DNA from 3 places in the Breoghania sp. genome. Region 1 is predicted to be linked to each of the others. Evidence: predicted binding sites of a transcription regulator. Region 1 holds the regulator's gene; each other region holds the start of a gene.
What was found. The regulator PhoB, encoded in region 1, activates phosphate uptake and scavenging genes when phosphate is short. The targets are predictions, from matches to a motif close to TGTCATNNANCTGTCAT.

Region 1 (10,350 bases):
CTGTCGGATGACATCATCACAGCCGTTCCGCGGTCGCTACGCGACGGTTCGCTCGGTCTCGGTGCCACACGCTCGGAAACGATGAAGCGGGTGATCCTGCCGGCCGCACTTCCGGGCATCGTCGGTGCGCTGCTGCTGACCGCGTCGCGCGCCATCGGCGAAACCATGATCGTGGTTTTGGCGGCTGGTGTGGCCGCGCGCCTGACCATCAATCCCTTTGAACCGATGACCACTGTGACGGTCAAGATCGTCAACCAGCTTACGGGCGATCTTGAGTTCAATACGCCGCAGACGCTGGTCGCCTTCGCACTGGGCCTGACGCTGTTCTTCATCACGCTCGGGCTGAACATCTACGCGCTCTATATCGTGCGCAAATACCGGGAGCAGTACGAATGACGGACCTGACCGTTAGCGGACCCGTTCCTGCGGAAAAGAAGACAAAAGACGCGATGACGACTTCGCAAGGAAAAGGCCAGCGCGTCTGGCGCGATATCGGGATCAAGCGGCGCTATCGTGCCGAACGCCGGTTCAAGATCTATGGTCTTGGCGCGGTGCTGTTGGGCCTGCTGTTCCTTGCGCTGCTGTTGTCCTCTGTCGTTTCCAAGGGCTACACGGCCTTCCAGCAGACCGAGATCCAGCTCAACATCACCTTCGACAAGAACGTGATCGATCCGCGTGGACAGGCGGCGCGCAACGAGCGTGTGCTCATGATGGCGAACTATCCGGTTCTCGCCACTGGCGCGCTTACCGAAGCTCTGGGGCTCGATCCGTCCGACCGCAAGTTGCGCAAGGACCTCTCCGGCATGATTTCCGGCGGTGTGCGTACGCAGCTCCGCGACATGGTTCTGGCCGACCCCTCCCTGATCGGACAGACCCGTCCGGTCTGGGTGCTGGCGGCCGCCGACGTCGACAGCGCTTTCAAGGGGCAGATCGATCTTTCCGTCGACGAGAGCCGCCGCAAGGTGAACGATCGCCAGGTTGAGTGGATGAAAACGCTCGCTGCGAGCGGCGCGCTGGAGAAGCGGTTCAATACCGGCATCTTCTTCAATGGCGCCTCCAGCCGCCCGGAAATGGCGGGCATGGGCGTGGCGATGATCGGCTCCATGTACATGATGCTGATCGTGCTGGCGCTGGCGCTTCCCATCGGCGTGGCGGCGTCCATCTATCTGGAGGAATTCGCGCCGAAGAACCGCTGGACCGATCTCATCGAGGTCAACATCAACAATCTGGCGGCTGTGCCGTCCATCGTCTTCGGCCTGTTGGGGCTGGCGGTCTTCATCAACTTCGCCGGGCTGCCGCGGTCCGCGTCGCTGGTTGGCGGTCTTGTCCTGACGCTGATGACCCTGCCGACGATCATCATCTCCACCCGCGCGGCGCTGAAGGCGGTGCCGCCTTCCATCCGCTCCGCGGCGTTGGGTATCGGCGCTTCCAAGATGCAGATGGTCTTCCACCACGTGCTGCCTCTGGCCGCCCCCGGTATCCTGACCGGAACGATCATCGGTCTGGCGCAGGCACTGGGGGAAACCGCACCGCTCCTGCTGATCGGCATGGTCGCCTTCGTCGCCGACTTCCCGGCAACGCCGATGGATCCGGCAACCGCGCTGCCCGTGCAGATCTACATGTGGGCGAACGAGGCGGAGCGTGCCTTTGTGGAGCGCACTTCGGGTGCCATCATCATTCTGCTGATGTTCCTGGCAGTCATGAACATCACTGCGATCATTCTGCGGCGCAAGTTCGAGCGGCGCTGGTAAGCGCACAGCGAATATCGCATTGCGGACAGAACAGGCGCGTCATGCCGGCTTTGGGGCATCAGGCCAGGCGGCGATAACGCTGAAGGGAATTGAAAAATGAGCGATGCAATGGAAATGACGGACGGCTTGACCGGCGATGCGCCGGTTCCCAGCAATCCGATCATGATGCGCGCCAACAAGGTCTGCGTTTTCTACGGAGAAAAGCAGGCGTTGTTTGAGGTGGACCTTGATGTGGCCGCCAACGAGGTGACGGCACTGATCGGCCCTTCGGGTTGCGGCAAGTCCACATTCCTGCGCTGCCTCAACCGCATGAATGACACCATTGACGGCTGTCGTGTCTCCGGCGAGATCACGCTTCAGGGCGCGGATATCTACGATCCGAAGGTGGATGTGGTGGAGCTGCGGGCAAGCGTCGGCATGGTGTTCCAGAAGCCCAACCCGTTCCCCAAGTCGATCTTCGAGAACATCGCCTACGGCCCGCGTATTCACGGTCTTGCAAAGAACAAGACCGACATGGAAGAAATCGTGGTGACCAGCCTCCAGAAGGCAGGGCTTTACGAGGAGGTCAAGGATCGGCTCAACGAGCCCGGCACCGGTCTTTCCGGTGGCCAGCAGCAGCGTCTGTGCATCGCGCGCGCCATCGCCGTTAGTCCGGAAGTGATCCTGATGGACGAGCCGTGCTCCGCCCTCGATCCCATTGCCACCGCCCGTGTGGAAGAACTGATCGACGAGCTGCGCGAGAACTACACGATCGTGATCGTCACGCATTCCATGCAGCAGGCCGCGCGCGTTTCGCAGCGCACCGCTTTCTTCCACCTCGGCAAGCTGGTCGAGGAAGGGGCGACGGACACGATCTTCACCAGTCCCAAGGACAAGCGGACCCAGGATTACATCACGGGACGCTTCGGGTAATCCCCGACCGCCGAATGGCGCAGGAAAAGAGGGAAAAGGCATGGCAGAGCATATCGTAAGCGCATTTGATCAGGAACTGCGGCAACTGGCGAGCCGGATTGCGGAAATGGGCGGTCTCGCGGAGACCATCGTCAACGACTCCATCGTGTCCTTGACGCGTCTGGACACCGAGCTTGCGCAGTCTGTCGTTCTCGCTGACCGTCGTCTCGACGCCTTGCAGTTCGAGATCGAGGACAAGTCCGTCCTGATGATCGCACGCCGCCAGCCGATGGCAGGCGATCTGCGCCAGATCGTGGCGGCCATGCGCACCTGCAACGAGCTGGAACGCGTCGGCGATCTCGCCAAGAACATCGCAAAGCGCGTCATCGCCATCAATGGCGAGTTTCATTCCAAGAAGCTTGTCATTGGTGTGGAGCACATGGCGGAACTGGCCATGCAGCAGCTCAAGACTGTTCTGGATGCCTACACGCAGAGCAATGCCGAGGAAGCCCGCAACGTGCGTGAGCGCGACGAGGAGATCGATCGGCTCTACACTTCCCTGTTCCGCGAGTTGCTCACCTATATGATGGAGGATCCGCGCAATATCTCCATGTGCGCGCATCTTCTGTTCTGTGCCAAGAACATTGAGCGTATCGGCGACCACGCGACCAATATCGCGGAAAACATCCACTACATGATCACCGGCGAGCAGCTCACGGACGAGCGCCCGCGTGCCGACGAGACGGAATACTCCGCTGATGACGGCGAGAGCTGATCTCGACGCGCAGACTGGAATGAGGCTGGAGACCTAAGGAATGGCGAAGGTTCTTGTCGTAGAGGATGAGGAACCGCTCAGGCTGCTTCTGCAATACAATCTGGAAGCGGAAGGCTACGTGGTCGAGACCTGTGCAAGGGGCGACGACGCCGAGATCTTGCTGCGCGAGTCGCAGCCGGATCTTCTGTTGCTGGACTGGATGCTGCCGGGGCTTTCCGGCATCGAGTTGTGTCGGCGCCTGCGTGCACGCGAGGAGACCGACCGCCTGCCGATCATCCTGCTGACAGCGCGCGGCGAAGAGGCGGAGCGCATTCGCGGTCTCTCCACCGGAGCTGACGATTATGTCGTGAAACCCTTCTCGATCCCCGAACTGGTGGCCCGCGTGGCGGCGATCCTGCGCCGCTCCAAACCGGAGGTGGTGTCCTCGCAATTGCGCTCCGGTGACATCGAGCTCGATCGCGAAACCCGCCGGGTCTATCGCTCGGGCCGCGAGATTCATCTGGGGCCGACGGAATTCCGCCTTCTGGAGTTTCTGATGCAGGCGCCAGGCCGCGTCTTCTCGCGCGAGCAGTTGCTCGACGGGGTCTGGGGCCATGATGTCTATGTCGACGAGCGCACCGTCGATGTTCATGTCGGTCGTCTGCGCAAGGCGATCAATCGCGGCAAGGCGAAGGATCCGATCCGCACCGTGCGCGGCTCCGGTTATGCCTTCAATGACCAGTTCGCGGCAGCCTGAGGCCGCGAACGACGCCGCGCGTTCGCGCGTAGATCCCGTATTGCAGATCTGAAATACAAGAAAACGGCCGCTTTGGAAGCGGCCGTTTCTCTGTAGATCAGGGCTTGTCCGTCACATGCGTGATGGGGAAGCCAATTTTCGTTTGACCGGCCCGCATGAGGGCAGGTCGCCCGGTCTCGCGATCAGCCCCGAGCCCGCTGCCCGCCGCGCTTGCGGTCGTTCATGGGCTGGTAGGCGATGCGGCAATGGTGCGGGCAGTAGGGGACGCCCGGCTCCGAATTGCGACCGCAGAAATAGAAATCCTCGCGGCTCGGATCGCCGATGGGCCATTTGCAGGTCCGCTCGTTGAGCTGAAGGATCGTGGCACGCTGTTCTTCGGGGATCACCAGCTCGGCCACCGGGGCAGGCTGGGCCGCGACCACGGCAACGGGTGCCGCTTCCGCCTTCAGCGCCGTCGCGCCAACCGTACGCGGGGCTGCGGGCGGGGCCGCAGGCCGGGTGGTGGGCGCAGATGCCGCAGGACGGGTGCGTCGCGGCTTTGCAGGGGCGCTGGCGGTTTTCGCACGGCCGGAGAGTCCAAGCCGGTGCACCTTGCCGATTACAGCATTACGAGTAACGCCACCAAGTTCGGTGGCAATTTGACTTGCGCTCAGACCTTCTGACCAAAGCCTCTTCAGAAGATCAACGCGTTCGGTTGTCCAGGACATTTGATAACAACTCCGCCGAATAGCCGCTTCTCAACGGATATACTCAGTCTTCAGCCGCCGGATGACGCCTGCCAGATTTAACAGATTGGTTACGAACTCGGTCCGCCACACGAGATGTCGTGTCTGAGTGCCCGCAGAGTACAATATGGCGGAAAGCCGTCGCAACCCTGCCTCATGCAAAAACGGCGGATAACCTCGGTTTTCCCCAGTTAAGCTGAGGCAGTTATGCCCGGTTTCAGAGCAATTTATCCGGTCAAGCTTTGCATTGACACTATCGGGCGCTGGCGGTGTATATAGGTCCTTCGCAGCCGTGCCGCCACATTGGCGGCACGCTTTGTTTCTGGCCCTGTTTGACTGGGGATCGGATGATGAGTTCGTCGTCTCTCTTTGGAACCTATGCACGTAGTAATCTGGCTTTCGTCAAAGGCGAAGGCAGCTGGCTTGAGACGGCTGACGGGCGACGATTTCTCGACTTCGCCGCCGGCATCGCGGTCAACTCCCTTGGCCATTGCCATCCGCACCTGACCTCTGTTCTGCAGGAACAGGCGGCGAAACTGTGGCACGTCTCCAATATTTATGCCGCACCCGGTCAGGAGCGCCTGGCCGAGCGCCTTTGCGCGGCAACGTTCGCGGACCGTGTCTTCTTCACCAATTCGGGTGCGGAAGCCATGGAGGCCTGCATCAAGACGGCACGGCGCTACCAGTATACCAAAGGGGCGCCCGAGCGTTTCGGCGTGATCACTTTCGAAGGCGCCTTCCACGGCCGCACCATCGCCACCATCGCGGCGGGCGGTCAGGCCAAATACCTGGAAGGCTTCGGCCCCAAGGCGGCAGGCTTTGATCAGGTTCCCTTTGGCGATCTGGACGCGGTGAAGGCGGCCATCAACGACACGACCGCGGCGATCCTGATCGAGCCGATCCAGGGCGAGGGCGGCATTCGCCCCGTCCCGCATGAATTCCTGCGTGGTCTGCGCGCCTTGTGTGATGCCCACGGTCTGCTTCTCATCTATGACGAGGTGCAGACGGGCGTTGGCCGTACGGGCAAGTTCTTCGCCCATGAATGGTCTGGCGTCGCCCCCGATATCATGGGCGTTGCCAAGGGCATCGGCGGTGGCTTCCCGATGGGGGCATGTCTGGCGACCGAAGAAGCGGCGGCCGGAATGGTCCCCGGCACCCACGGCACGACCTATGGCGGCAACATGTTGGCCATGGCTGTGGGCAATGCCGTGCTCGACATCGTGCTGGACGATGGCTTCATCGAGGACGTGGCGCGCAAGGGGATTTTGCTGAAGCAGAAGCTCGCTTCCGTGGTCGACAGCAACCCGGACGTGTTCGATATGGTGCGCGGAGAAGGTTTGATGCTCGGCATCAAGTGCAAGGCACCGGTGGGCGAGGTTGTCGCCAGCGGGCGCAATCACGGCATTCTCACCGTGCCGGCGGGCGACAATGTCATGCGCCTGCTGCCGCCTTTGACGGCGACGGAAGAAGAAATCGACATGGCCGTGGAGCGCTTGGATGCGGCGGCGATGTCTGTCAAGGACGCGATGATGAAGGGGGCGAGCGCGTGAAAAAGAATGCAGGTACACGCGACTTTCTCGATCTGAGCGAGGTCCCGGCGACCGAGCTCAAGGCAATTCTGGCGGAAGCGCGCAGGATCAAGGGCGCGCGCAACGGCGTACGACGCGGCGAAGGTCCGCTGGCGGGCAAGGTGCTGGCCATGATCTTCGAGCAGCCCTCCACGCGTACACGCATCTCCTTTGATGTGGGTATCCGCGAGCTGGGCGGCGAGCCGCTCATGCTGACGGGCCATGAGATGCAGCTGGGCCGTGGCGAGAGCATTCCCGACACGGCGCGTGTGCTGTCGCGGTTCGTGGACATGATCATGATCCGCATTCTCAGCCATGAGGACCTGCTGGAGCTGGCGGAATATGCGACCGTGCCTGTGATCAACGGGCTGACAAAGAACTCGCATCCCTGCCAGATCATGGCGGATCTGATGACCTACGAGGAGCACAAGGGATCCATCGCGGGTCGCCGCATCGCGTGGGTTGGCGACAGCAACAACGTGCTTCATTCCTGGATGGAGGCCGCCGAGCGTTTCGACTTCGAGCTGCGCGTCGCGACTCCGCCGGAACTCGCCCCTGACATGGCGAAGGTGGACAGGATCCGGTCCGCTGGCGCCAACATCATGTTGACCAACGCGGCCGAGGAAGCGGTGGAGGATGCCGATTGCATCATCACCGATTGCTGGGTGTCGATGGGCGATGAGGAAGAGCAGTATCGTCACAATCTGCTCAAGTCCTTCCAGGTCAATAACGCGCTCATGGCGAAGGCCAAGAGCGATGCGATCTTTATGCATTGCCTGCCAGCCCACCGCGGCGAGGAAGTGACTTCCGAGGTCATGGACGGTCCGCAGTCGGTGGTCTTCGACGAGGCGGAAAACCGCCTCCACGCCCAGAAGGGCATCATGGCATGGTGCATGGGAGCTATGGCGCAGTCATGAGCGATGAGACGCAGGCGGTAACAGAAGCGGGCCCGGTGGAACTGGCCGGCGACGATGCGGTGCTGCCCTTCGCCGTGGAGCCGCTCGATGTGCGCGGGCGCGTTGTCTATCTCGGCAAGACGCTCGACGCCATCCTTCAGCGGCATAACTATCCCGAGCCGGTGTCCCGTCTTCTCGGTGAGGCGATCGTGCTCACGGCCCTGCTCGGAACGTCGCTGAAATTCGAAGGCCGCTTCATCCTGCAGACGCAGACCGATGGTCCCGTCTCCATGCTGGTGGTCGATTTCGAGACCCCCGACCGCATCCGCGCCTGTGCCCAGTTCAAGACTGAGGCCATCGACGAGGCCGTGGCCGCACAGCGTACGTCCTCGACCGATCTGCTCGGGCGGGGCACGCTTGCCATGACCATCGATCAGGGCCAGCACATGAGCCGCTATCAGGGCGTCGTCGCGCTGGATGGCGGAACGCTGGAAGATGTCGCGCACCGCTATTTTGCCCAGTCGGAACAGATCCCGACCCGGGTGCGTCTTGCGGTTGCCGAGGTGCTGGAGCGTCAGCCGGGAGAAAAGCCGAGCCAGTCCTGGCGCGCGGGCGGTTTGATCGTCCAGTTCCTGCCGGAAAGCCCGGAACGGATGCGCAAGCCGGATCTTCACCCCGGCGATGCTCCCGACGACATCGATCTGCCGGAAATGGGCGACGAGGACGACGCATGGGTGGAAGCTCAGGCGCTGGTTGACACCGTCAAGGATGTGGAACTGACCGATCCCGACATGGCCGCTGAGCGTATTCTCTTCAGCCTGTTCCACGAACGCGGTGTTCGTGTCTTCGATCCGCAGCCGTTGCATGACCGTTGCCGCTGCTCGCGAGAGCGCGTGAGCGACATGTTGCGCGGCTTTTCTGCCGATGATCGCGACCACATGACGGTGGGCAATCAGATCGAGGTAACCTGCGAATTCTGTAACACCACCTATCATTTCGATCCCGCCGATTTCGACTGAGAGCGGAAAGGCGGCGGGCCCGGACTGATGTCTGAGGTTCCTCTTACGGAAATTTAATCCAAGGCGACCTGATTTCAGTGCATTATTGCGCCTATGGGATCAGAGCCCCGTCCGGCAAACTGCCGACGGAGAACCGGCCGATGGTCGGGCTTGGAGAAATACGCCGTTGCTGAAGACGATCGACACCGAAACCGGGGCGCCGACGTCCGGTTCCTCCGCGACGCGACAGGATCAGGCCCGCGCGGGTGACGGCGCTCCTGATGATCCGCCGCGGCGCTTCTCGACTTTGACCGCAACGCGGGCGCTGGCGCAGGTCGTGATCGCCGCCGTGATCCTTGTCGGTGCCGTCTACACCTATTTCCATCTCGTGGAAACGCGCAAACCCATACCCTCCCGTCCCGAACGCGAGCAGGTCTATGTGGTGCGCTCGGTCGAAGCCTCCGTCGGGGACCAGCGCCCGATCATCTCTCTTTATGGTGAGATCGTCGCCGCCCGCACCGTGGAATTGCGCGCGCTTGTCGCCGGCAAGATCGTCAACGTCAGTGACAATCTTCAGGCAGGCGCCCCGGTGGATGCGGGGGACAGCCTCGTGGAGATCGACCGCTTCGCCTATGAGGGGGCTCTGGTTGAGGCGAGGGCCAATCTGGCCGAGGCGCGCGCCCGTCTGATCGAGTTGGAAGGCGGCGTCACGCTTGAACGCGCGAATGTGGAATTCGCACAGGAACAACTCAGCTTCGCCGAGCGCGATCTGGAGCGCGGACAGCAGCTTCTGGCGCGCGGCTCCGCCACCGAACGCACCATCGACGATCGTGGGCTGATCGTCAGCCAGCGTCGCCAGCAGCTTGATCAGCGTCGCTCCGCGCTTGCAGTCGAAGAAGCGCGGGTGGAACAGCAGAAGGCGACGATCGCGCGTCTTGAATGGAAGCTCCAGGAAGCCGAACAGGCGCTTGCAGACACCACGCTCGCCGCGCCCTTCGATGCGGTCGTGCGCACCGAAGGGGCTGAGGTCGGGCGTCTTGTCAATGTCAACGACGTGGTGGCTGTCCTTTACGATCGCAACGCGCTGGAAGCTCGTTTCACCCTTTCCGACAACCAGTACGGTCGGCTGCTGGACGAGGCGGGAAAGCTCTTCGGGCGAAAGGTGGAGGTGATCTGGTACATCGGCAATGAGCCCGTGACCTTCACGGGGCAAATCGTGCGCGTCGGCGCGGATGTGGCCTCCGAGCGCGGCGGTGTGGATGTTTTTGCCCGGATCGAGGCAGGAGACACCGAAGTCCCGCTGAGGCCGGGCGCATTCGTGGAGCTCAGAATCCCGGACAGGCTTTATCAGCAGGCCGTGCGCCTTCCTGAAACCGCGATCTACGGCGGCAGACATGTCTATGCCGTTATCGACAATCGGCTGGAACGGCGCGATGTGAACGTCATCGCCTATGAGGGCAGCGATGTCATCGTGCAGGGCGATATCGCCGACGGCGAACGCATATTGCAGACCCAGATTTCCCAGATCGGCAATGGCCTGCTCGTGCGCGAGGAAGGTCAGACGACCGCTGGGCCGGGGCCGCCGGGCAAGCCGCCGGCTGCGGCTTCATCCGAAGGAGCGCGCCCGTGAACCGGCTCGATCGGATCAACGGCCTGGCCAGCTTCTTCGTGCGCCACCCCAATGCCGCCAATCTTGTGATGGCGATGCTTGTCCTGTTCGGGATTTACGGTCTCGTACAGCTCAATACCCAGTTCTTTCCCACCATTGAAAGCAACAATATCTCCATCTCCGTGAAATGGCCCGGCGCCAGCGCGGAGGACGTGGAAGGCAACATCCTTCAGGCAATCGAGCCCGAAGTGCGCTACATCGACGGCGTGGATGAGGTCGTTTCCTATGCCCGCGAGGGCGTGGGCAGTATCCAGATCGAATTCGTCGAAGGCGCGGTGATGTCCAAGGCGCTCTCCGACGTGGAACAGGCCGTCAAGGCGGTCACGACCTTGCCGGAAGAT
Region 2 (10,350 bases), 350 kb from region 1:
CTGCGCGCTGTGCGGGTCCACGGGCGTCTATCTCGACGAGGTCATCCTCGATGACAAGGGCGGGCGGATGTTCGTGTGCTCCGATACCGACCATTGCGAACGGCACCGGCCCGAGGATGCGGATATCGCCCTCGCCGGATGGGGAGAGTGACAATGAGCGATCACACTGAAATGCCGCCCGTCGCCATCGAGGATCTGCCGCTGCTGCGCGCATCCGGTCTCAGTCGGTTCTATGGCGACCGCGTCGGTTGTCGCGATATCGACCTGACGGTCTGGCCGGGCGAGGTTCTGGCGATTGTGGGCGAATCCGGTTCCGGCAAGACAACGCTCCTGAACTGCCTTGCCGCGCGGCTCGTCCCCACCGCTGGGTGTGTCGAATACCGCATGCGCGATGGCACGGTGCGCGATCTGTTCCGCATGTCGGAGGCTGAACGCCGGGTGCTGATGCGCACCGATTGGGGCTTTGTCCACCAGAACCCCATCGACGGGCTTCGCATGGCGGTCTCCGCCGGTGCCAATGTCGGCGAACGGCTGATGGCGGTCGGCGCGCGTCACTACGGCAATATCCGCGGCGAGGCGCTGCGCTGGCTCGACAAGGTGGAAATTGCCGCCGACCGGATCGACGACGACCCGCGCGCCTTTTCCGGCGGCATGCGTCAGCGGTTGCAGATCGCCCGCAATCTCGTCACCGGCCCGCGTCTCGTCTTCATGGACGAGCCGACCGGCGGGCTTGATGTGTCGGTACAGGCGCGGCTTCTCGATCTCATCCGCCAGCTTGTCGCGGATCTGGGGCTGTCGGTCATTCTGGTGACGCACGATCTCGCGGCCGCCCGGCTTCTGTCCCATCGCATGATGGTGATGAAGCAGGGCCAGATCATCGAGCAGGGGCTGACCGATCGCATCCTGGACGATCCGCGCGAACCCTATACCCAGCTTCTCGTCTCCTCCATCCTGCAGGTGTAGCCATGCCCTCCCGTCTCATTCTCACCGATGTGGCAAAGAACTTCGTCATGCACCTGCGCGGCGGGATCGCCATTCCCGTCGTCGGCGGGGTCTCCTTCTCTCTCGACGCGGGCGAATGCGTGGTGCTGGGCGGCCCGTCCGGCATTGGCAAAAGCTCGATCCTGAAGATGATCTACGGCAACTATGGCGTGGAGCAGGGCCAGATCATCTGTGCGCCCGGCTCCGGCAAGCTCGTTGACATCGCTTCCGCCGATGCGCGCACCATCCACGCGCTTCGAAAGCGAACCATCGGCTATGTCAGCCAGTTCCTGCGCGTCGTGCCGCGTGTGAGCGCGCTCGACGTGGTGGCCGAACCGATGGCAGCGCAAGGGGCGGATCCGGAGGCAGCACGCACAAAGGCCGCCGATCTTCTGGCGCGGCTGAACCTGCCGGAAGCCTTGTGGAACCTGCCACCCGCCACCTTTTCCGGCGGCGAACAGCAGCGCGTAAACATCGCGCGCGGCTTCATCACCGATCACGAGATCCTGCTTCTTGATGAACCGACCGCCTCGCTCGATGCGACCAACCGGGCGGTGGTGATCGATCTGATCGAGGAAAAGAAACGCCAGGGCGTCGCCATGCTCGGCATTTTCCACGACCGCGACGTGCGCGAGGTCGTGGCCGACCGGGTCATCGATGTGACCGCTTTTTCCCGTAGAAGGGCTGCAGCATGACCCGGCTGTCTGAAACGCCCCTTGTTCATGATGGGGCCGAGATCGTGAACTCCACGCTCGGCCGCTACACGGAAGTGAGCCGGCGCTGCCAGATCGCCGAGAGCACGGTGGGCGACTATTCCTACCTGATGCAGGACTGCGAGGTCTGGGCGACCGACATCGGCAAGTTCGCGAATATCGCAAGCCATGTCCGCCTCAACGCCACCAACCACCCGATGGAGCGCGCGACGCTCCATCACTTCACCTATCGCGCGGGCGACTATTTCGAGGACGCGGAACACGAGGCCGACTTCTTCGCCGCGCGGCGAGCCGCCCGTGTCACCGTCGGGAATGACACCTGGATCGGCCACAAGGTGACGGTCCTTCCCGGCCTCACCATCGGCAATGGTGCGGTGGTGGCGGCGGGCGCGGTGGTCACACGCGATGTCGCGCCCTACACCGTGGTGGGCGGCGTGACCGCGAAGGTCATCCGGCGCCGTTTCAGCGAAGAAATCGCGGAGCGACTGGAGGCTCTGGCATGGTGGGACTGGTCGCACGAGGCACTGCGTGCGGCGCTTGAGGACTTCCGAAATCTGTCGATTGACGCCTTCCTGGAACGTCATGAGGGGCGTGCAATGTGATCAGCTAAGCAACCCTTGCGGGGCCGCACGTTTGCACACCCGGTGCAGGGCAGTAAGTGAGTGAATTAAAATACTGAAAATAAAAAGAAAACTTAGGCGGCGCAGAAAGAACGCGCTGTCACCCAAATGTCACGAAAGCGAGACACGAGTGCAATAGAGACGCGGTAATCACACTGGGCAAAACACGGGATGCTCACATGGTTGCCGTAAAGATTGATGGCCTGAAGAAAACCTTCGGCCGTACCCGCGCCCTTCGCGGCGTCAGCGTTGAAATACCCGCGGGAGAGATGGTTGCGCTGATCGGGGCGTCCGGCTCTGGCAAGTCCACGCTCATCCGTCATATTGCGGGGCTGGAGCGTGGCGACGAGGGGCGGATCACGATCCACGATCGCGAGATCCAGTCCAACGGGCGGCTCGCCAATGATGCGCGCGATCTGCGCCGCTCCATTGGCGTGGTGTTCCAGCAGTTCAATCTGGTGGGGCGGCTTTCCGTTCTCACCAACGTGCTGATCGGCTTTCTCGGCCAGATCGGTCGGGTTCGCGGCACTCTGGGCTTCTTCACGGCTGAAGAAAAGCAGATCGCGATGCAGGCGCTTCACCGGGTCGGCATTTCAGATCATGCCCGCCAGCGTGCTTCAACGCTTTCGGGCGGCCAGAAGCAGCGCGCGGCCATCGCGCGCGCTCTGGTTCAGGGGGCGAAGCTGATGCTGGCTGACGAACCCATCGCCTCGCTCGATCCGGCATCTGCGCGCCGCGTGATGGAAATCCTCGGCGGCATCAACAAGGAGGACGGCATGACGGTCATCGTGTCGCTCCACCAGGTCGAATATGCGCGTCGCTACTGCCCGCGCACCATCGCCATGAAGGACGGTGAGGTTGTCTATGACGGCCCTTCCACGGCGCTGAATACCGAATTTCTGAAGGAACTCTACGGCGAAGCCTCAGAGGAACTGATCCTGCCCGATGCGCCCGTCAGCGCCCCGGCCAGCGCGCCTTTCAATGTGCCAGTTCGCGAGCGCCCTGTCGTGGTCAACGGTTCCGGCGCGGCTGCGCTGGCAACCGCCTGATCCCCAGCGGGCAGGCAAGAAACGCCATGGCCCGGCACAGCCGGCCAGGCAGCGAGTTTTGAAGATCCACGCCAATCGACTGCCAAAACCGTCCAGATGGAGGACAGCATGAACATGTTTGTGAAGGGTGCCGCCGCGGCCGCACTCGCCCTTTCCCTCGGCACCGCCGCCTATGCGGAGACGACCGAAATCAACTTCGGCATCATCTCCACCGAATCCCAGCAGAACCTGAAGCCGCAGTGGGAACCCTTCCTGTCCGCGATGGAGCAGCAGACGGGTCTGAAGGTCAACGCCTTCTTCGCCACCGACTATGCGGGTGTCATCGAGGGCATGCGCTTCAACAAGGTGCAGGTTGCCTGGTTTGGCAACAAGTCCGCCATGGAAGCCGTCGACCGCTCCGGCGGCGAGGTGTTTGCCCAGACCGTCGATGTTGAAGGCAATCCGGGCTACTGGTCTTTGCTGCTGGCACACAAGGACAGCCCGATCAACTCGCTCGGCGATGTTCTGAAGTGCGGCCAGGATCTGGATTTCGGCATCGGCGATCCGAACTCCACCTCCGGCTTCCTGGTCCCGACCACCTTCATCTTTGCCAAGAACGGCATCGACCCGAAGAAGTGCTTCAAGACCGTGCGCAACGCCAACCACGAGACCAATGCTCTCGCGGTCGCCAACGGCCAGGTGGATGTCGCTGCCAACAACACCGAGAACCTTGCCCGCATCGAGAAGACCAATCCGAAGGCCTTCGCGAACATCAAGGTGATCTGGAAGTCGCCGCTGATCCCGTCCGACCCGATCGTCTGGAAGTCCGAGCTTGATCAGGCCACCAAGGACAAGATCTACACCTTCTTCATGAGCTATGGCCGTCTCGGCACGCCGGAAGAGGTCGCCGAGGCCCGCAAGGTTCTGGCCGGTCTGGCCTGGGCTCCGTTCCGCCCGTCTTCCGATGCGCAGCTCTACCCGATCCGCGTGATGGCGGTGACCAAGGACATGTTCAAGGTCGAGGCCGACGACAAGTTCACGGCCGAGGAAAAGGCCGCCAAGCTCAAGGAGCTGGAAGCGGAAAAGGTCAAGTACCAGAAGCTGATGGACGTCGTCCCGCAGGTCTGATCCTGCAGGATGATCCCACTTTCTCCGGTCGGCGGCGCATGAGTGCGCCGCCGGTTTGGGGGCAGATATCGCGGTTGTGGCCCATCCTTCGAGACGGCCGCTCCGCGTCCTCCTCAGGATGACGTTGAGTGTGTGGAGCGGTTCTTTCGAGGTCGCCTGAAATTCAACGTCATCCTGAGGAGGGCCGAAGGCCCGTCTCGAAGGATGGGCCTCGCGCTCGAAGCAACACTTCAGAGCCCGAGCCCGACCGAAACACCTAGTCGATCAGACATCAATCTCCGGAACACCCCATGACGACCCCGAACGCTGCTGCCCCGAACCCTGCCGTCATGTCCGGCCCTGTCGCATTGCCGGCAAAGGACCTGTCGCGCTCGCTCTTCGGTTATCTGATGTGGGGCGCGCTGGCGCTTGCGCTCGCATGGAGCTGGGCTCCGGCGGAGATGGGCCGCATCGTCCTGCTCTTCGCCGATTCCAGCAATATGGCGGAATACGCTTCCGGCTTCCTGAGCCCCAACTTCCATGAATGGCGCTACTATCTGGAAGAAATGGTTCTGACGGTTCAGATCGCACTCTGGGGCACGGTGCTTTCGATCGTTTTCGGCATTCCCTTTGCGCTGTTGTCATCCTCCAACGTCGCCCCGATCTGGATCGTCCAGCCGGTGCGCCGTCTGATGGACGCCTGCCGCGCCATCAACGAACTGGTCTTCGCCGTTCTCTTCGTGGTGGCCGTGGGCCTGGGGCCGTTTGCAGGCGTGATGGCGCTCTTCGTCCATAATCTCGGCATCATCGCCAAGCTCTTCTCGGAATCGGTAGAAGCCATCGATCCCTATCCGGTGGAAGGCATTCGTGCGACGGGCGCATCGAAACTGCAGGAAATCGTCTTCGGCATCATCCCTCAGGTCGCCCCGTTGTGGATCTCCTTCGCGCTCTACCGTTTCGAGACGAACGTGCGCTCCGCGACCGTGCTGGGCATGGTGGGCGCAGGCGGTATCGGCCAGATCCTGTTCGAATCGATCCGTGGCTTCTACTATGCGGAAACCGCAGCGATCCTTCTGATCGTCGTCGTCACCGTCACTTTCGTCGATCTGCTTTCGCAACGGCTGCGCAAGATAACCATCTAGCCGACATTTGCCGGTCCGTTGGCGCAGCGTTGCCGTTTTGCCAAGGTCGGAGCCCGTATTGTTGAAGTGCGGGCCCCGCAACACAAAACGATGACGGACAGCCCCGCACTGCGCTGAAGTCAGGGGGCGCGGGCTGGCGTGACGATGCTCCATCGATGAACCTGTCTGAAAGCCATTTTGCCCATGCGAACCGCGATTTACTTCACTCCTGCTCCTGACCATCCGCTGACGCTTGCTGCTGCCCGCTGGCTTGGCCGCAACGTCCATGGCGAGGATGTCGCCGGGAAACCGGATCTTGAGGGGATTTCGCCGGAAGACTGGCGGGAGCTGACCGCAGCCCCGCGCCGCTACGGCTTTCACGCCACGCTGAAGGCGCCGTTCTCGCTGGATGCGGCGCGCTCCGTGGCCGGGCTCGACAATGCGATCCAAGCCTGGGCAACGGAAACCGCGCCTTTCGAATTGCCAGCTCTTGCGCTGCGCCGCATCGGGTCTTTCTTCGCGCTCGTACCGGGCGAGCCGAGCGAGACCCTGCAACACTTTGCAGGTGATGTGGTGAAGGCTTTCGAGCCGTTCCGTGCGCCGCTGGACGAAGCTGAATTTGCGCGCAGGACCAAGGCCGATCTCACGCAAAGTCAGGTGGAAAACGTCCGTAAATGGGGCTACCCTTACGTCTTCGACGAGTTTCGTTTCCACATGACCCTCACAGGCCCGGTGCCGCAGGAGAAGCAGGCGCTCCTCCAGGAGGTGCTCGGTCGCCAATTCGCCGAATTCATCGGCAAACCTTTGACCATCGATGCACTGGCTCTGTGTGTGGAGTCTTCCGCGGGAGCCGACTTCACGGTCTTTTCCCGTCACACCCTTCGTGAGCCCTGAACGCTCGCAATAGACCGACTGCTGCAACGGCGTCCGACTGTCCCTTAAGAGGCCCCGATGACTGAAACGATCTTCCGCAATGCCCGCCTCGTGCTGGCCGACACCGTGATTCATGGCGACCTTCTGGCCCGAGACGGCAAGATCGCCGCCATCGACAGCGCGGGCGCGACGAGCGGTGCGGGCAGGGCAGAGGACATGGGCGGCGACTGGTTGGTGCCGGGGCTCGTGGAGCTTCACACCGACCATCTGGAGAGCCACTACATGCCGCGCCCCAAGGTGCGCTGGAACCCGATGGCGGCCGTTCAGGCGCATGATGCGCAGGTCGCCTCTTCCGGCATCACCACCGTGCTGGATGCCTTGCGTGTCGGCATGGATGAAGACGCGCGCGTGACCTCTGCCGACATGCGGCTTCTGGCCGATGCCATCGAGCATGCGCAGAAGGCGGGCCGGTTGCGTGCCGATCACTTCCTGCACCTGCGCTGCGAGGTTTCCTCGCCGGACGTGATGGAGGGCTTCTCGCTTTTCGAAGACGATGACCGCGTGAAGATCGCCTCGCTGATGGATCACACGCCCGGCCAGCGCCAGTTCGTCAGCCTGGAGGCCTACAAGATCTATTATCAGGGCAAGACGGGCATGTCGGATGAGGAGTTCGAAAAGTTCTCAGCCATGCGCCAGTCGCTGGCGGGCAAGTATTCCGGGACCCACCGCGCACAGATTTCCAACACCTGCAACGCACGCGGCATCGTGCTTGCCTCCCATGACGATGCGACCACCGAACATGTCGCAGAGGCGGAAGAACAGGGCATCAAGGTGGCTGAATTCCCCACCACGGTGGAAGCGGCGCGCGCCTCGCACAAGGCGGGGCTGAAGGTTCTGATGGGCGCACCCAACGTGGTGCGCGGCGGCTCGCATTCCGGCAACGTCTCGGCGCGAACCCTCGCCGAAGAGGGCCTCCTGGACGTGCTTTCCTCCGACTACATTCCCTTCTCGCTCATCCAGGGCGCCTTCATGCTGGCGGAAACGGTCGACGGCGTGTCGCTCAATCAGGCGATCAACATGGTCTCCAAGACGCCCGCAGAGGCTGTCGGTCTTGAGGACCGCGGCGAGATTGCGATCGGCCGCCGTGCCGATCTGGTGCGTGTCTCAACGGAAGACGATGTGCCGGTCGTACGCTCTGTGTGGCGCGAGGGCATGCGGGTTTCGTGATGGGAGAGAGTGTCGAGGCTGAGCGCGAAGTGGATACGTCGGAGGCTCCATTGTCCGGCTGTTTCGTTGCCGTGGTGGGACCGAGCGGTGTCGGCAAGGACAGCCTGCTGGCCTATGCCCGCGAACATCTCTCCCGCGATGGGCGGTTCGTTTTCGTGCGCCGCATCGTGACCCGCATCGCGGATGCTGCCCTTGAGGATCACGACAGCCTGAGCCCGGAAGCATTTGACGAGGCGCGAAGCTCGGGCCGTTTCGCGCTCGCCTGGCGCGCGCATGATCTTGGTTATGCGCTACCCGGTGAAATCCGCCATGATCTTGCGAGTGGACGCACGGTGATCGCCAATATTTCGCGCGCCAGTATCGAGGCCGCCCGACGGGAATTCGCGTCGTGCCGTATTGTATCGGTCACCGCGCCGCGTGAGATCGTTGCCCGTCGTCTGGCTGCGCGGGGCCGGGAAACGGCCTCCGAGATCGAGGCACGGCTGAACCGCGACCAGCCCTGTCCGAGCGGTGCGGACGTAATTGAGATCGACAATTCGGGTGATCTGGCGGAAGCTGGAGCGCGGCTCGTTTCGGCGTTGGAGGAACTGACGGGAAAACGGGTCTGAGGCGATGCCGGAGTGACGCCTCGCAGCATGCGGAGGAGGCGAGGTGAGCGAGAATCCTGGTCAGCGTTTCATGTCGGCAACCGCCCGCAAGGACTGGCCGGAGGCGGAAGCGGCCTTGCGTGACCTGTTGCTCGCCGACCCGCGAAACGCCGCGCTTCACTGTAATCTCGCCCGCGTGCTGAACATGCAGGGCCGTCCCGCTGAGGCGTTTCGATCCGTGCGCGACTGTCTTACCCTTGACCCCGATCACCGTGCCGCGCGTTTCGAGAAGGCCTCCTGCCTGATGGCGCTGGGCCGTCTGGATGATGCGGAAGCCGCCTTCACCGCCTATCTGCGGTCCTATCCCGATGATACGGATGCCCATGCGGGCCGTGCCCGGCTGCGGCTCAGGCTCGGCGATCCGCAGCGTGCTCTTGAGGATTGTGAACGTGCGCTGAAAGGTGCGCCGGAACTGAAGCTGCCACAAGGATCTGCGGCCTTGGTGGGGAGTGGCGCGGGCAAGACGATCCCGCTGCCCCTTTCAGGCAGGCGAGATGTCATGCGCGCGGCGATCGTCACGCTGTTTCCCAAGGCCGACACGGTCGGCACCCCTTTGGAAAACGGCGCGCCGGGCTGACCAGATATCAGCCGCAGCGCGGGGCGCGTTCACTTTCGGCGCAGAAATTCGTCGGAGAGCACATATTCGCCATCCGGTGTGCAGTGGAAGGTCGAGGATGCGTCCGGGGCGTCGGAGACATGGGCCTTGATGATCTCGAAGATGAAGTAGTTGTAGTGCTCCACCATGGCGTCGTCGTGAATGCGGCACTCGAAACACGCATGGCATTCGTCGATCAGCGGAGCGGAGACAAGATCGGCCTTCTTTTGCGTGAGGCCGAACCGGGCGAACTTGTCCACATTCGCGCCGGAACAGGTTCCGATCTCGGTGGCGAGCTCGAACATGTCCGGGCCCGGCAGATTGATCACGCATTCACGTGAGGCCAGCACCATCTGGTAACTGTGGGTCCGCGCCTCGATCTTGCAGCCGACAAGCGAGGGGGGGAACGCAAGGACGGAGTGCCAGCCGAGCGTGATGATGTTGGATTTCCCCTCGTGATGCGACGTCAGCAGCATTACGGGGCCGGGCTCAAGAAACTGGAGCGCCTTTTCGACCGGGTAGTCGTGCTTTTCGGGCCTGATCAACGGGAATTCCTTTCGAGCCTGTTCATACGCGGGCCGCACATGCTGCGCCTTTCAAAGAAGTCCTCTTTTTCCTCCCAGATCCAGTCCGTACCAGCCGGGACATGAGACAGCTTGGCTCTGGATCGTTGTCCGAACCGCGCGTCCCCGACAAGCCCCGATATGCTTCGGTTGGGCAGGCCGTTCTTTTTCACGCTCAGGTCATGCGGCCCGGGCTGGCATGACGAAGACACCGCAAGGGGCGCTGGCTGGGGGTGGGCGTTCGCAGCGGCGGTTCCCTGTCCGGATAAGGCAGAAGGGGCGAAGCCGGATGGGGTTTTCGGTCGGGGAGGGGGCTGTCTTGGCGGGACCATCTCTTTGCTCCGGGTCGCGAGCGGGCCGGGACTTTGAGCCGATACTATCCGCCGCGCCTTCCAAAGGGAATGCGACGTTGCGGCACCTCTGACGCTCCCTTCCTAAGGGAAGGGTTGTTCTTGCCTTTGCGCCTTCATGGCGGGAAAATGATCGCATAACAATCACTTGCCTCTGGCAACGAAAGGGAGGAAGGGCGATGCCGTTGACCATGCGTTTTTGCGGGGCGGCCGGAACCGTGACCGGTTCGTGTTACTGGTTGCGCACGCAAAAGTCCTCCTTCCTCATCGATTGCGGCATGTTTCAGGGCAACAAGACCCTTCAGGCCTTGAACTACGAGCCCTTCCCCTTCGACGCCGCGCGGATCGACTTCGTGCTCCAGACGCACGCTCATATCGATCATTCCGGCCTTTTGCCGAAGCTCTACAAGGAAGGCTTTCGCGGGCCGATCCGGGCCACGTCCGGCACTGCGGATCTGCTCTCCTACATGCTCCCCGACAGCGCCTTCATTCAGGAAATGGAAACCGAACAGCTCAATCGCCGCA
Region 3 (10,350 bases), 360 kb from region 1:
ACTGGGTGTTGGCATCTGCCGGAATGAGCGCCGTCGCCCAGTACTTGTCGGTGATGCCAAGCCAACCGTTGTTGGTCGCATCGCCGCGCACGGCCTTTTCTTCCTTGAGGTCGGCGTATTTGACCTCTTTCAGGCCCTGGTCGCCGAAGACGCCGATCAGCCCCTCATGCAGAATATAGAAGCCCTTGGTGTCCGGCGTGCCGTGGCGCGAGATCAGTCCGTAAGGATAAAGCTTCACCTCCTGGTCGGTGGCGTTGGCCACGGACTGGGTAACGGTGAACATGTAGTCCTTGTCGACCGAAATCGTGCGGCGGAAGGTCAGGCCTTCGCCATTGTCCCAGCTGAGAACGAGCGGGTTGGTCTCGCTCAGCGGGCCGGTGCTCTCCTGCGTCCAGACCGTCTGGGCGTCGGGAACCGTGACGTTGGCCCCCGGATCCGTCGTCCAGTCGAATTCCGCGTAATAGGGGTGCTCTGAGCCAGACGGCGAGAGGAGCGTGATGGTCGGGCTGTTGTCGTCGACCGTCTCGCGATAATTGGAAAGGTGAAGATCGTCGATGCGCGCGCCGCGCAAATTGACGGAGCCGGACAGGCTCTCCGTCTTAATCTCGACCCGCGGCGTGGCGGCGATGGCCTCTTCACGCGTCATCGCGACGGCTTTTTCGCTGGTCGCCTGCGGAGCCGTGGCCGGAGCAGCTTCAGGAGAGGGGCGGGTCTCACCGGGCAGAACCGCGGTCACGCCCTGCTTGGCGGCCTCTTCCTTGAGGGCGGCCACCTGTGCTTCGCGACGCGCCTCCAAGCCTGGCTGGACGACAAAATACTGCCAGCCGAGCAGGATCGCTAATGAGAGCACGATCGCGACGACGTAATTCTTGTTCTCGAACATGCCTCTGGTCTCACCGTTACTCTGGTTTCGCCTTGGGCGCGGTGTTGGGCTTGCCGCTGCGCGTGCGCACGGCGTCGGTTGCGTCCCGGTGCACGCGGGCAAAACCCGCAGCCAGATCCTTTTTCAGGTCCGAAAAGGATATGTCGAGCGCTGCTTTGCGCCCGATCAGGACATAGTCGCACGCCTCGTGGGCAGCCTCGGGCGCTACGGCCCGAATGGCGGCCCGCAGGCGGCGCTTTATGCGGTTGCGTTCTACAGCATTGCCCGTCTTTTTTGTGACGGTGTAGCCGACACGCGGCAAGTTGCCGCTTTCACGTCCGCACAGGGCTTGCAGCACAAAAGCGCGCCGAGGCGCTCGCGTGCCTTTGGCGACAGCGAGAAACTCGGTGCGCTTTTTAAGCGTAGGTATGGAAAAGGGCGGTGTGCTCATGTGCCATCCGCCTCATTCGTACCTTATGCGGACAGGCGCTTGCGGCCCTTGGCGCGCCGACGGGCGATGACCTGACGGCCATTCTTCGTGGCCATGCGGGAACGGAACCCGTGGCGACGCTTGCGGACAAGGCGGCTCGGCTGATACGTGCGCTTCATGATTTCCCACCGCGCCGGACGCGGCCCTTGACTTAAACAGACTTCTGACGATCGATGTTCGGCTGAGGCTGCGCCCGCCGCGCTCAATCAAGCGCATGTCTTTTCAGGTATGGGCACATCAGGTGCAAAACCACAGCCGAAAGAGACCGGTCGGGCGACAGGTCCTGATGGAGCGCGCTTATACGGGGGGCGTTTGCCTAAGTCAACGCATTCGGCGCAATCATCCTCGCGATACACCGATCTCCATGCTGCAGGTCGCCATCGCCTCGGGTCGGCAAAGCCCGTCTGCCCAGCTCCCATATGCCGTCCATTCTGGCTCACAGCGACTTGAAGTATCGGTTTCAGGTCATCAATTTCGGGTGAGAAGACAGAATAGTCTGCGCGTTTTCCGTATCTAGAGATTAGATAGGCCTCAACAGACAAGGCCAACCTCTCGGCCGAAATGTCGGGACGCACGCCAAGCTCAATGACAAGAATCCTGACAGAGTGTGGTGCCCGGGCAACGGCAATCGCGCAGAGAACGGAATCCCAATGCAAAGACCCCAACGGGGAAACCTCAGGGCCGATGCGAGCGAGAAACCGGCTGGAGACGCGCCGCAGACAGGCGTGGGAGATCGCGCCGGGAGAGCGCGACGCTGGTTGCCTTTGGCGCTTTTGATCGCGGCCATGGTTCTGGGCTACGCCATGGGCTGGCACAGATACCTGACCCTCACCGAGCTCATTCGGCACCGCGACGAGCTGGATGAGCTGGTCGATGCCCATTACTGGGCGACGGCGACCGTCTTTTGCTTGGTCTACGTAGCCTGCGTGGCGTTGTCCTTTCCAGGAGCTTCCCTGCTCACCCTTGCGGGCGGATTGCTTTTCGGGGCGCTTTCGGCCGGGACCATGACCGCCTTTGCAGCCACCTCGGGCGCGGTGATCGTGTTTCTCGTGGCCTCCAGCTCATTCGGCGGCGCCTTGAAACGCCGCGCCGGACCTGCCACCCGGCGCCTGGCGCGGGGCCTGCGTGAGGATGCGTTCAACTATCTCCTGTTCCTGCGCCTGACGCCGATCTTTCCCTTCTGGCTTGTCAATGTGGTGCCCGCGTTGGTGGAGGTGCCATTGCGTACCTACACGCTCGCCACCTTCATCGGAATCCTGCCGGGAACCTACGCCTATGCGTTCCTGGGCTCCGGCCTCGACAGCCTGATCGAGGCACAGGAAGAGGCGGATCCGGGCTGTGTCGCGCGTGGGGCATGTTCCATCGAGGTTTCCGCGTTGATCACGGGGGAGATGATCGTCGCTTTCCTGGCTCTTGGGGGGGCTGCGCTCATTCCGGTCGTGCTGAAGAAATGGCGGCGGAAACAGGCGGGAGGCGAGGCATGACCGGCAATATCCTGACACCGGACATATGCGTCATTGGTGCCGGCAGTGGCGGCTTGAGCGTCGCCGCCGCCGCCGCGGCTTTCGGCGTGGAAGTGGTGCTGATCGAAAAGGGGCTGATGGGCGGAGATTGCCTCAATTACGGCTGCGTCCCCTCCAAGTCTCTCATCGCCGCAGCGCATCGGGCCCACATCATGCGCAACGACAGGGGGCTTGGCGTCGCGTCGGTGGAGCCGGTCATGGATTTCGCTCGGACGCAGGCGCATCTGCGCTCCGTCATCGCCGCCATTGCGCCACATGATTCGGTGGGCCGTTTCGAGGATCTCGGTGTCGTCGTTCTGCAATCGCACGCTCGTTTTGTCGATTCGGAGACCGTGGAGGCGGATGGAACCCGCATCAAGGCCAGACGATTCGTCATCGCGACAGGCTCTTCGCCGGCTATCCCGCCCATTCCGGGCCTTGCCGAGACTGGCTATCTCACCAACGAAACGATCTTTGATCTCACCCAACGTCCCGATCACCTGATCATCGTCGGGGGTGGGCCCATCGGCATCGAACTCGCTCAGGCCTATCGCCGTCTGGGCGCGGGCGTGACCGTTCTGGAAGCCAACAAGGCCCTGTCGCGCGAGGATCCGGAAGCCGCCGCGCTGGTGTTGTCTGCCCTGCGCGCGGAGGGTGTGGCGGTCCATGAGGGCGCGAAGGTCGTGCGGGTCGAGGGGCAGGAGAGCGCTCGCACCGTCATCATCGAACGCGAAGGTGAAGCGCAGGAGCGTATTACCGGGTCCCATCTTCTGGTGGCGGTCGGACGCAGTCCCAACATTGCCGATCTGGGGCTTGAGGCGGCAGGTGTCGATTTCGAGCGCGGCGGCATTCGCGTCGATCCCGATCTCAGGACGTCCAACCGCCGCGTCTACGCCATTGGCGACGTGGCGGGCGGGCTGCAATTCACCCATGCCGCCAATTATCATGCTGGGCTTGTGGTGAGGGCGATTCTGTTTCGCCTGCCGGTGCGCAATCGGCCGCATCTGGTGCCGCGTGTCACCTATTGCGATCCGGAGCTTGCCCATGTCGGACTGAGCGAAGCCGAAGCGCGCGAAGCGCACGGCGACGGCATGAAGGTGCTGCGTGCCGAACTCGCGGAAAACGACCGGGCGCGGGCAGAGGGAATCGCTCAGGGCTTCGTGAAGATACTCACCGACAAGCGCGGCCGTATTCTGGGCGTGACGATTGTCGGCGAAAACGCGGGCGAGTTGATCGGCATGTGGGCGCTTGCTGTGTCGCGACGGCTGAAGGTCTCCGCAATCGCGGGGCTGACATTGCCTTACCCGACCCTGTCGGAAACCGGCAAACGGGCCGCCATCGGCTACTATTCCGGCTCTCTTGAGAGCCCGTGGGTTCGCGCACTTGTTCGTTTCCTGCGCATCTTCGGCTAAGGTGCTCCCCCATAGCAGTTGAAATGCGCTTGAAAGCCGTGATGCCGGAAACGAGTGAAAACAGCCGATCTGTCGATGATGTGGGGGAGGTCACGTCACGGAGCAGGCTTGGCCTGTCGGCAAAGCTCCTGATCCTGACCGTCATTTTCGTCATGCTCAGCGAAGTGCTGATCTTCGTTCCCTCGATAGCCAATTTCCGAAATAACTGGCTGTCCGACAGGTTGCGCACCGCAGCCGTCGCCGCCGCGGTTCTGGCGGAGTCCGATGTGATCTCGCCCGCACTTCAGACCCGTCTTCTGGCGGCGACCGGCGCATCTGCGATCGCGCTCAATGATGGGCCCGCCCGTCGCCTAATCGCCATGAATGCCATGCCGCCCATGGTCGACGAACTCGTCGACATGAACACGATGGACGCAACCACCGCCATCCTGCAGTCCTTCGACACGCTCCTTTACGGTGAGCACCGCACCCTCCGCGCCATCGGAAAGGCGGAAATGGGCATGAGCGGCAATATCGAGATCGTCATGCCGGAGGCGCCACTTCGCGCGGCGATGCTGGGCTTTTCCTGGCGCATTCTCCTCCTGTCGCTGGTCATCTCCATGGTCACCGCCTCCCTCGTCTATGTGAGCCTGCGTTGGCTTTTCGTGCGTCCCTTGCAGCGGCTCTCGGCCAATATGGCCCGCTTCGGCGAGGCGCCACAGGATGCCTCGCGCATCATTGAGCCGTCGGGGCGCGCCGATGAAATCGGTGATGCGGAAAAGCGCCTTGCGACCATGCAGACGACGCTTGGCCAGACCTTGCACCAGCAGCGCAGGCTGGCCGATCTCGGTCTTGCCGTTTCGAAGATCAACCATGATCTGCGAAACCTTCTGGCCTCCGCGCAGCTCTTCCTTGAGCGTTTGGAAACGAGCCCGGACCCCTTGGCGGCCCGTCTCGCACCCAAGATCGTTTCCACTCTCGATCGTGCTGTCGGCTACACCCGTGCGGTGCTTTCCTACGGACGAGCGCAGGAGGCCCCGCCTGCGCGTCGCCTCGTGCACTTGTCGCGTATCGCTGACGATGTCGCGCAGGTCCTGGGGCTGTCGGACAGCGATACGATCACCTGGGAAAACCGCGTCGACGCGGACATGGAGATCGATGCCGATCCGGAACAGATTTTCCGCGTGTTGATGAATATCTGCCGCAATGCGGTTCAGGCCCTGAAGGGCGAGGACGACCCGGCGGTGGTCAAGCGGTTGGCGGTGGAGGCCGAACGGCACGGCTCCGTGGTGACCATCCGCATCAACGATACCGGCCCCGGGGTTCCCGCCGCTGTTCGTCCGAATCTCTTTCAGGCCTTTCGCGCCTCCGCGCGTCCGGGCGGGACGGGACTGGGACTCGCGATTGCGTCGGAACTGGTGCGCGCCCATGGCGGGGAGATCGTTCTGGAGGACGCCACGGTCGGTGCGTCGTTCCGTATCACCCTGCCCGACAGACCGCTTGATCTCGCCCGCGCCCGTGCCTCGCAAGGCGGGACAAGCGGTTCGCTGCGGCAAAATGAAGGGAAATCGGCGGAACGGGCGGACGGGCCGGCGCTCAACTGAACGATGGTCGGGGACGGGGAATTCCACAGTTCGGTGGATGAGTTTGCACAAGGTGGATTTTTCCGTTTTTGTGCCCTTGCATTCCTCGAACTTAGGCAGTAGGAGTAGCGCCCTGTTCGGGACGGTTCCACACGGGCCGCAGAGAACGGAAAGCGGATGTCTCCCATCCGCGACGACCCGGGCGATAAGCCCACGGCAGGCGCCGGTAGCTCAGCTGGATAGAGCACCAGACTACGAATCTGGGGGTCGGGGGTTCGAATCCTCCCCGGCGCGCCATTGCCCTTCACGGCAATGGCCGCCACGCCTGGCCACAAAATCTCAAGTGCCGTCTGGGTCCCTGCATTCCCCTTGTTTAACCCGCAAACCGAACTCGCTCTCGACGTCATCAAGCGTGGAGAAGAGACGTGTGCGGGGCTTAGCGTGCGCTTCAAGGAGCCGAGCCGATGACGAAGAAAATCTCCGATTATACGGCGGCAAACCGCGCTGTTTGGGAGGTCTCCGCACCGCTTCATGAGCAGGGCGCGCAATGGGATGCCCTTCTTGCACAGGCCGGCGAACCCGGGTTTTCGGTGCTGGACAGCCATCTGACCGAGACAATTCGTGCCCTGAACCTCACAGGGGGAACTGCATTCCAGGTTGGCTGCAACAATGCGCGCGAGCTTTTGTCTCTGCGGGCTTTGGGCCTCGTGCCGAAACTGGGGATTGACCAGTCAGCCGCGTTTCTTTCGCAAGGGGCGCGATTGGCTTCGGCCTGCGGGGCCGATGTGAAGCTGGTCGAAGCCGATATTTATGACCTCCCGTCCGGGCTAGGCACATTCGATATGGGCCTGATCACGATCGGCGTCCTGAACTGGATGCCGGACCTGCCCGCTTTCTTCCGGATCGTGGCGGGTCTGTTGGCAGATGGGGGACGTCTTGTCATTTACGAGACGCATCCGATTCTGGAGGTCTTCGACCCCGCCAGCGCCACACCGTATGAGCCGGCCTACAGCTATTTCGATAGCAGCCCTCAGGAGATCGAAGAGATCATCACCTATGACGGACAGGATCACGGCAAGGGCGAAACCGGGTACTGGTTCGTGCACACCATGGGAGCCATCGTGACGGCCTGTGCGAAGGCGGGGCTGCAGATCTGCGAGCTGACGGAATACCCCCACAGCAACCGTGAGCCGCAATATGACCTCTATCAGGGGCGGGCTGCGCAGATCCCCATGTGTTACAGCCTGGTTGCAGCGAAGTCGGCCTGATTGCGAGTGCACCGGGGGCGGCCTTGCTGCGAACCTCGATGCCGATCTGGCCGCGTCAGCTTTCCACCGTCAACTGGATTCGCTCCGCCGCAAAACGTGTTCGCGCGACCTGGATCGGTTGGCCGTCCTTGTCGGTGTTGAGGACAGCGGTGACAAGGACCGGGGCCGTCGGGGCGATTTGCAGAAGACGGGCCTCGTCCGGCTCCGCAAGTCGCGCGGAAATGTCTGTCCGGGCGCGAGAATAGTCGCTCACCCCATGGGCGGCGAGCGCCTTGGTCACCGAGCCGGTCTCCGCATAGTGCATCACGAGATCGGGAAAACGCGCGGCGGGAAACCACGCGGTGGAGACGGAGACCGGCAATCCGTCTGCCACATGCAATGTCTCCAGCCGGTGCACGGTTGCTCCTGCAGGAAGCTTCAGCTTCTCCGTCAGCCAGGGGGCGGCGGTCTCGCGAAAAGACGAGATCAGCCGTCCGCCAGGTTCGCGGGCCTGCCGCGAAATGATCTCCGAAAACCGGGTGCGCGAGCCGATGGGATAGCTGATCGGCGCGCTTTCCACGAAAGTGCCGCGCCCCTGCCTGGAGGAGACGATCCCCTCATTGGCGAGCTCGCCGACCGCGCGGCGAATCGTGTGGCGGTTGACCCCGAATCGCTCGGAAAGCTCTGATTCGGTCGGCAGTTTCGCACCCTGACCCCAAACGCCGGAGCGGATGTCGCGCTTCAACTGTTCTGCGATCTGCCGCCAGAGCGCGACGCCCTTGCTGCGCTCCATGGAGAGTGAGGCCTGGTCTGTCAGGTCACAAGTCAGCTCGCTTGTTTCGTCCAACGGCGTTCTGGGCACGGGGGCTTCCTGTTTCTGCATGTCCGGCTTCGCCATTTTGGCCTGCCTGTTCTTGGTGTTGGGCGTCATCGCGCCGTTATCTCTGCCGCGCCATGATCCATGCCGTCCGAGCAGATCCCGGCAGAGCCGACGACGTGCGCGCAAAAGCGCCGAACGGACCGCGCCGAGATATCCAGTCTTCCCGACATAGCTGCTGCCTTCCTCCCTGTCATGTCCCCGGTGGCGGGATCGTTTGTGTCATCGCCACGTCATGCAGTTTCGATACGACTTGTGCTTGAAGATATGCTTGTATAGATAAATAGACAAATAAGGGGAAGGACGGAGCCTGCGTCTGAAGCTGTTTGAAGGCTGAGGGGGCAGGGCGCGGATCCCTGGTCGGCGGGACACGAGGCCAAGGTTTCAGGTGTTGGCTGCCAGCCGGGTTTTCCCGTGGTGTCGCTCGGGTGACGTCCGAGGCGGAGGCCGGATTTGCGAATCGAGACAGGTCAGAGCGAGGCCCATCTGCGGCCTCAAGGCGGGAATGATGGAAGGTCTCATGATGATGGAACACGAGGTGGAGCGGCGGGACGTGATGGGTGTGATTGCCCGCGCCAGCCGCGATGAAATGCGTGGTGCGCTGGATGCCTGGCCGGAAAAGCCTGAGGCGGAAATCCTGCGCGGCCCGGAAGCGGGCATGATCATGCTGCGCGGGCGCACCGGCGGCGGCGGCGCGCCGTTCAATCTCGGCGAGGCGACCGTGGCGCGCGCCACGGTGCGGCTCTCCTCCGGCGAGGTTGGCTTTTCCTGCGTGATGGGCCGCGATCTGGAAAGGGCGCGTCTCGCCGCGATCTTCGATGCCCTGTGGCAGCGCGAGGCCGAGGCTGTCGATGCCCGGCTGCTACGCGGTGTGCGCGCGCGCCTTTCCGCCGAGACCCGGAAGACGGCGGAAGAAACGGCGGCCACCCGGGTCAACTTCTTCACCATGGTTCGCGGAGAGGACGAATGACCCTCACCTCCAATGCCGACAGCTTTTCCGGCGGCTTCAAGCAGCCTGTCTTTGATGCCCAGAGCGTGTTCCGCGTCATTCTTGATGCGCTTTCGCGTCCGGGCCAACCCAAGGCGCTTGCCTTGCGCACGCGTCCGCCAAAGCCTTTGTCGCCGCTTCTGGCCGATATCCTGTGCGCGCTCGCCGATCAGGACAGTGCCGTCTTTTTCGATCCCGCGCTTTCCAGGGCCAGGGGCGTTGCAGACTGGGTGCGCTTCCAGACGGGCGCGCCCTGCGTGACGAACCCGGTGGAGGCCGATTTCGTGGTTGCATCTGCGCCAGACGTCCTGCCGCCGCTGTCGCAGTTTTCCATCGGCACGGCTGACTATCCCGACCGCTCCGCCACGGTGCTGATCGCGGTGGAGAGCCTTGAGGGCGGCGATGAGGTGACGCTTTCCGGCCCCGGTATCAAGGGCAGCGTGACTTTCGCACCCAAAGGCATCGCGAAGGGCTTGTGGCAGCAGCTTGTCGCCAACCATGCGCATTACCCGCGCGGGCTGGACGTGATTTTCGTTGGCCCTGACGCCATTGCCGGACTGCCACGTTCCACCATCATTGAGACCGCGGAGGGCTGAGACCCATGTATGTTGCCGTCAAGGGTGGCGAGCGCGCCATCCGCAATGCGCACCGCTTGCTTGCCGACAAGCGCCGCGGCCCGCGCACCCTGCCCGACATCACGCTGGAACAGATCGCGACCCAGCTTGCACTTTCCGTTGATCGCATCATGTCGGAAGGCTCGCTCTATGACCGCGATCTGGCAGCTCTTGCCATGAAACAGGCGCGCGGGGATTTGATCGAGGCGATCTTCCTCGTGCGCGCCTATCGCACCACCGCGCCGCGGTTCGGTTTCTCCGAGCCGCTTGATACCGCGAAGATGACCGTGGAACGGCGCATCTCCGCCACCTTCAAGGATCTGCCCGGCGGCCAGCTTCTGGGCCCCACCTTCGACTACACCCACCGCCTGCTCGACCCGACGCTAGAAGGCGCGGATTGCGAAGAAGGCGAACGCGCCGAGGTGACGGATGAAGACCAACCCATGCCGCGCGTCACCGATCTTCTGGCCCATGAGGACCTGATCGAGGGCGATGGACAGGCCGAAGAGGGGGCACCAGTTGGCGATCTCACCCGCGAGCCGCTGTCCTTCCCCGCAGAGCGTGATCTGCGGCTCCAGGCGCTGGCGCGTGGCGATGAGGGCTTCCTGCTGGGGCTCGGCTATTCCACCCAGCGCGGCTATTCGCGCACACACCCCTTTGTGGGCGAGATCCGCATTGGCACGGTGGAAGTGGAAATGGAGATCCCGGAACTGGGCTTTTCCGTCTCCATCGGCGAGGTGCAGGTGACCGAATGCCAGATGATCACCCAGTTCAACGGCTCCGCCAAGGCCCCGCC

Region 2: a site for PhoB is predicted at 2,413-2,429, ahead of phnC (phosphonate ABC transporter ATP-binding protein). Genes of this name have one in related genera too.
Region 3: a site for PhoB is predicted at 8,173-8,189, ahead of phnF (phosphonate metabolism transcriptional regulator PhnF). Genes of this name have one in related genera too.

Annotation. Positions count from the first base shown of each region.
Region 1 covers NZ_OY771475.1:2,264,555-2,274,904, reverse strand. The annotation lists gene pstC (phosphate ABC transporter permease subunit PstC) at 1-396, shown strand, start outside; gene pstA (phosphate ABC transporter permease PstA) at 450-1,751, shown strand; gene pstB (phosphate ABC transporter ATP-binding protein PstB) at 1,848-2,663, shown strand; gene phoU (phosphate signaling complex protein PhoU) at 2,704-3,417, shown strand; gene phoB (phosphate regulon transcriptional regulator PhoB) at 3,458-4,153, shown strand; gene ABGM93_RS09805 (GcrA family cell cycle regulator) at 4,336-4,860, opposite strand; gene ABGM93_RS09800 (aspartate aminotransferase family protein) at 5,229-6,428, shown strand; gene argF (ornithine carbamoyltransferase) at 6,425-7,363, shown strand; gene ABGM93_RS09790 (Hsp33 family molecular chaperone) at 7,360-8,361, shown strand; gene ABGM93_RS09785 (efflux RND transporter periplasmic adaptor subunit) at 8,528-9,970, shown strand; gene ABGM93_RS09780 (efflux RND transporter permease subunit) at 9,967-10,350, shown strand, end outside.
Region 2 covers NZ_OY771475.1:2,616,751-2,627,100, reverse strand. The annotation lists gene ABGM93_RS11360 (alpha-D-ribose 1-methylphosphonate 5-phosphate C-P-lyase PhnJ) at 1-151, shown strand, start outside; gene phnK (phosphonate C-P lyase system protein PhnK) at 187-963, shown strand; gene phnL (phosphonate C-P lyase system protein PhnL) at 966-1,676, shown strand; gene ABGM93_RS11345 (DapH/DapD/GlmU-related protein) at 1,673-2,296, shown strand; gene phnC (phosphonate ABC transporter ATP-binding protein) at 2,494-3,363, shown strand; gene phnD (phosphonate ABC transporter substrate-binding protein) at 3,472-4,470, shown strand; gene phnE (phosphonate ABC transporter, permease protein PhnE) at 4,761-5,591, shown strand; gene ABGM93_RS11325 (DUF1045 domain-containing protein) at 5,775-6,464, shown strand; gene ABGM93_RS11320 (alpha-D-ribose 1-methylphosphonate 5-triphosphate diphosphatase) at 6,522-7,670, shown strand; gene phnN (phosphonate metabolism protein/1,5-bisphosphokinase (PRPP-forming) PhnN) at 7,670-8,278, shown strand; gene ABGM93_RS11310 (tetratricopeptide repeat protein) at 8,322-8,894, shown strand; gene ABGM93_RS11305 (flavin reductase family protein) at 8,924-9,457, opposite strand; gene ABGM93_RS11300 (MBL fold metallo-hydrolase) at 10,005-10,350, shown strand, end outside.
Region 3 covers NZ_OY771475.1:2,628,168-2,638,517, reverse strand. The annotation lists gene yidC (membrane protein insertase YidC) at 1-883, opposite strand, end outside; gene rnpA (ribonuclease P protein component) at 900-1,313, opposite strand; gene rpmH (50S ribosomal protein L34) at 1,337-1,471, opposite strand; gene ABGM93_RS11405 (TVP38/TMEM64 family protein) at 2,111-2,836, shown strand; gene ABGM93_RS11400 (FAD-dependent oxidoreductase) at 2,833-4,266, shown strand; gene ABGM93_RS11395 (HAMP domain-containing sensor histidine kinase) at 4,290-5,849, shown strand; tRNA gene ABGM93_RS11390 (tRNA-Arg) at 6,049-6,125, shown strand; gene ABGM93_RS11385 (class I SAM-dependent methyltransferase) at 6,293-7,096, shown strand; gene phnF (phosphonate metabolism transcriptional regulator PhnF) at 7,152-8,006, opposite strand; gene phnG (phosphonate C-P lyase system protein PhnG) at 8,473-8,922, shown strand; gene phnH (phosphonate C-P lyase system protein PhnH) at 8,919-9,536, shown strand; gene ABGM93_RS11365 (carbon-phosphorus lyase complex subunit PhnI) at 9,542-10,350, shown strand, end outside.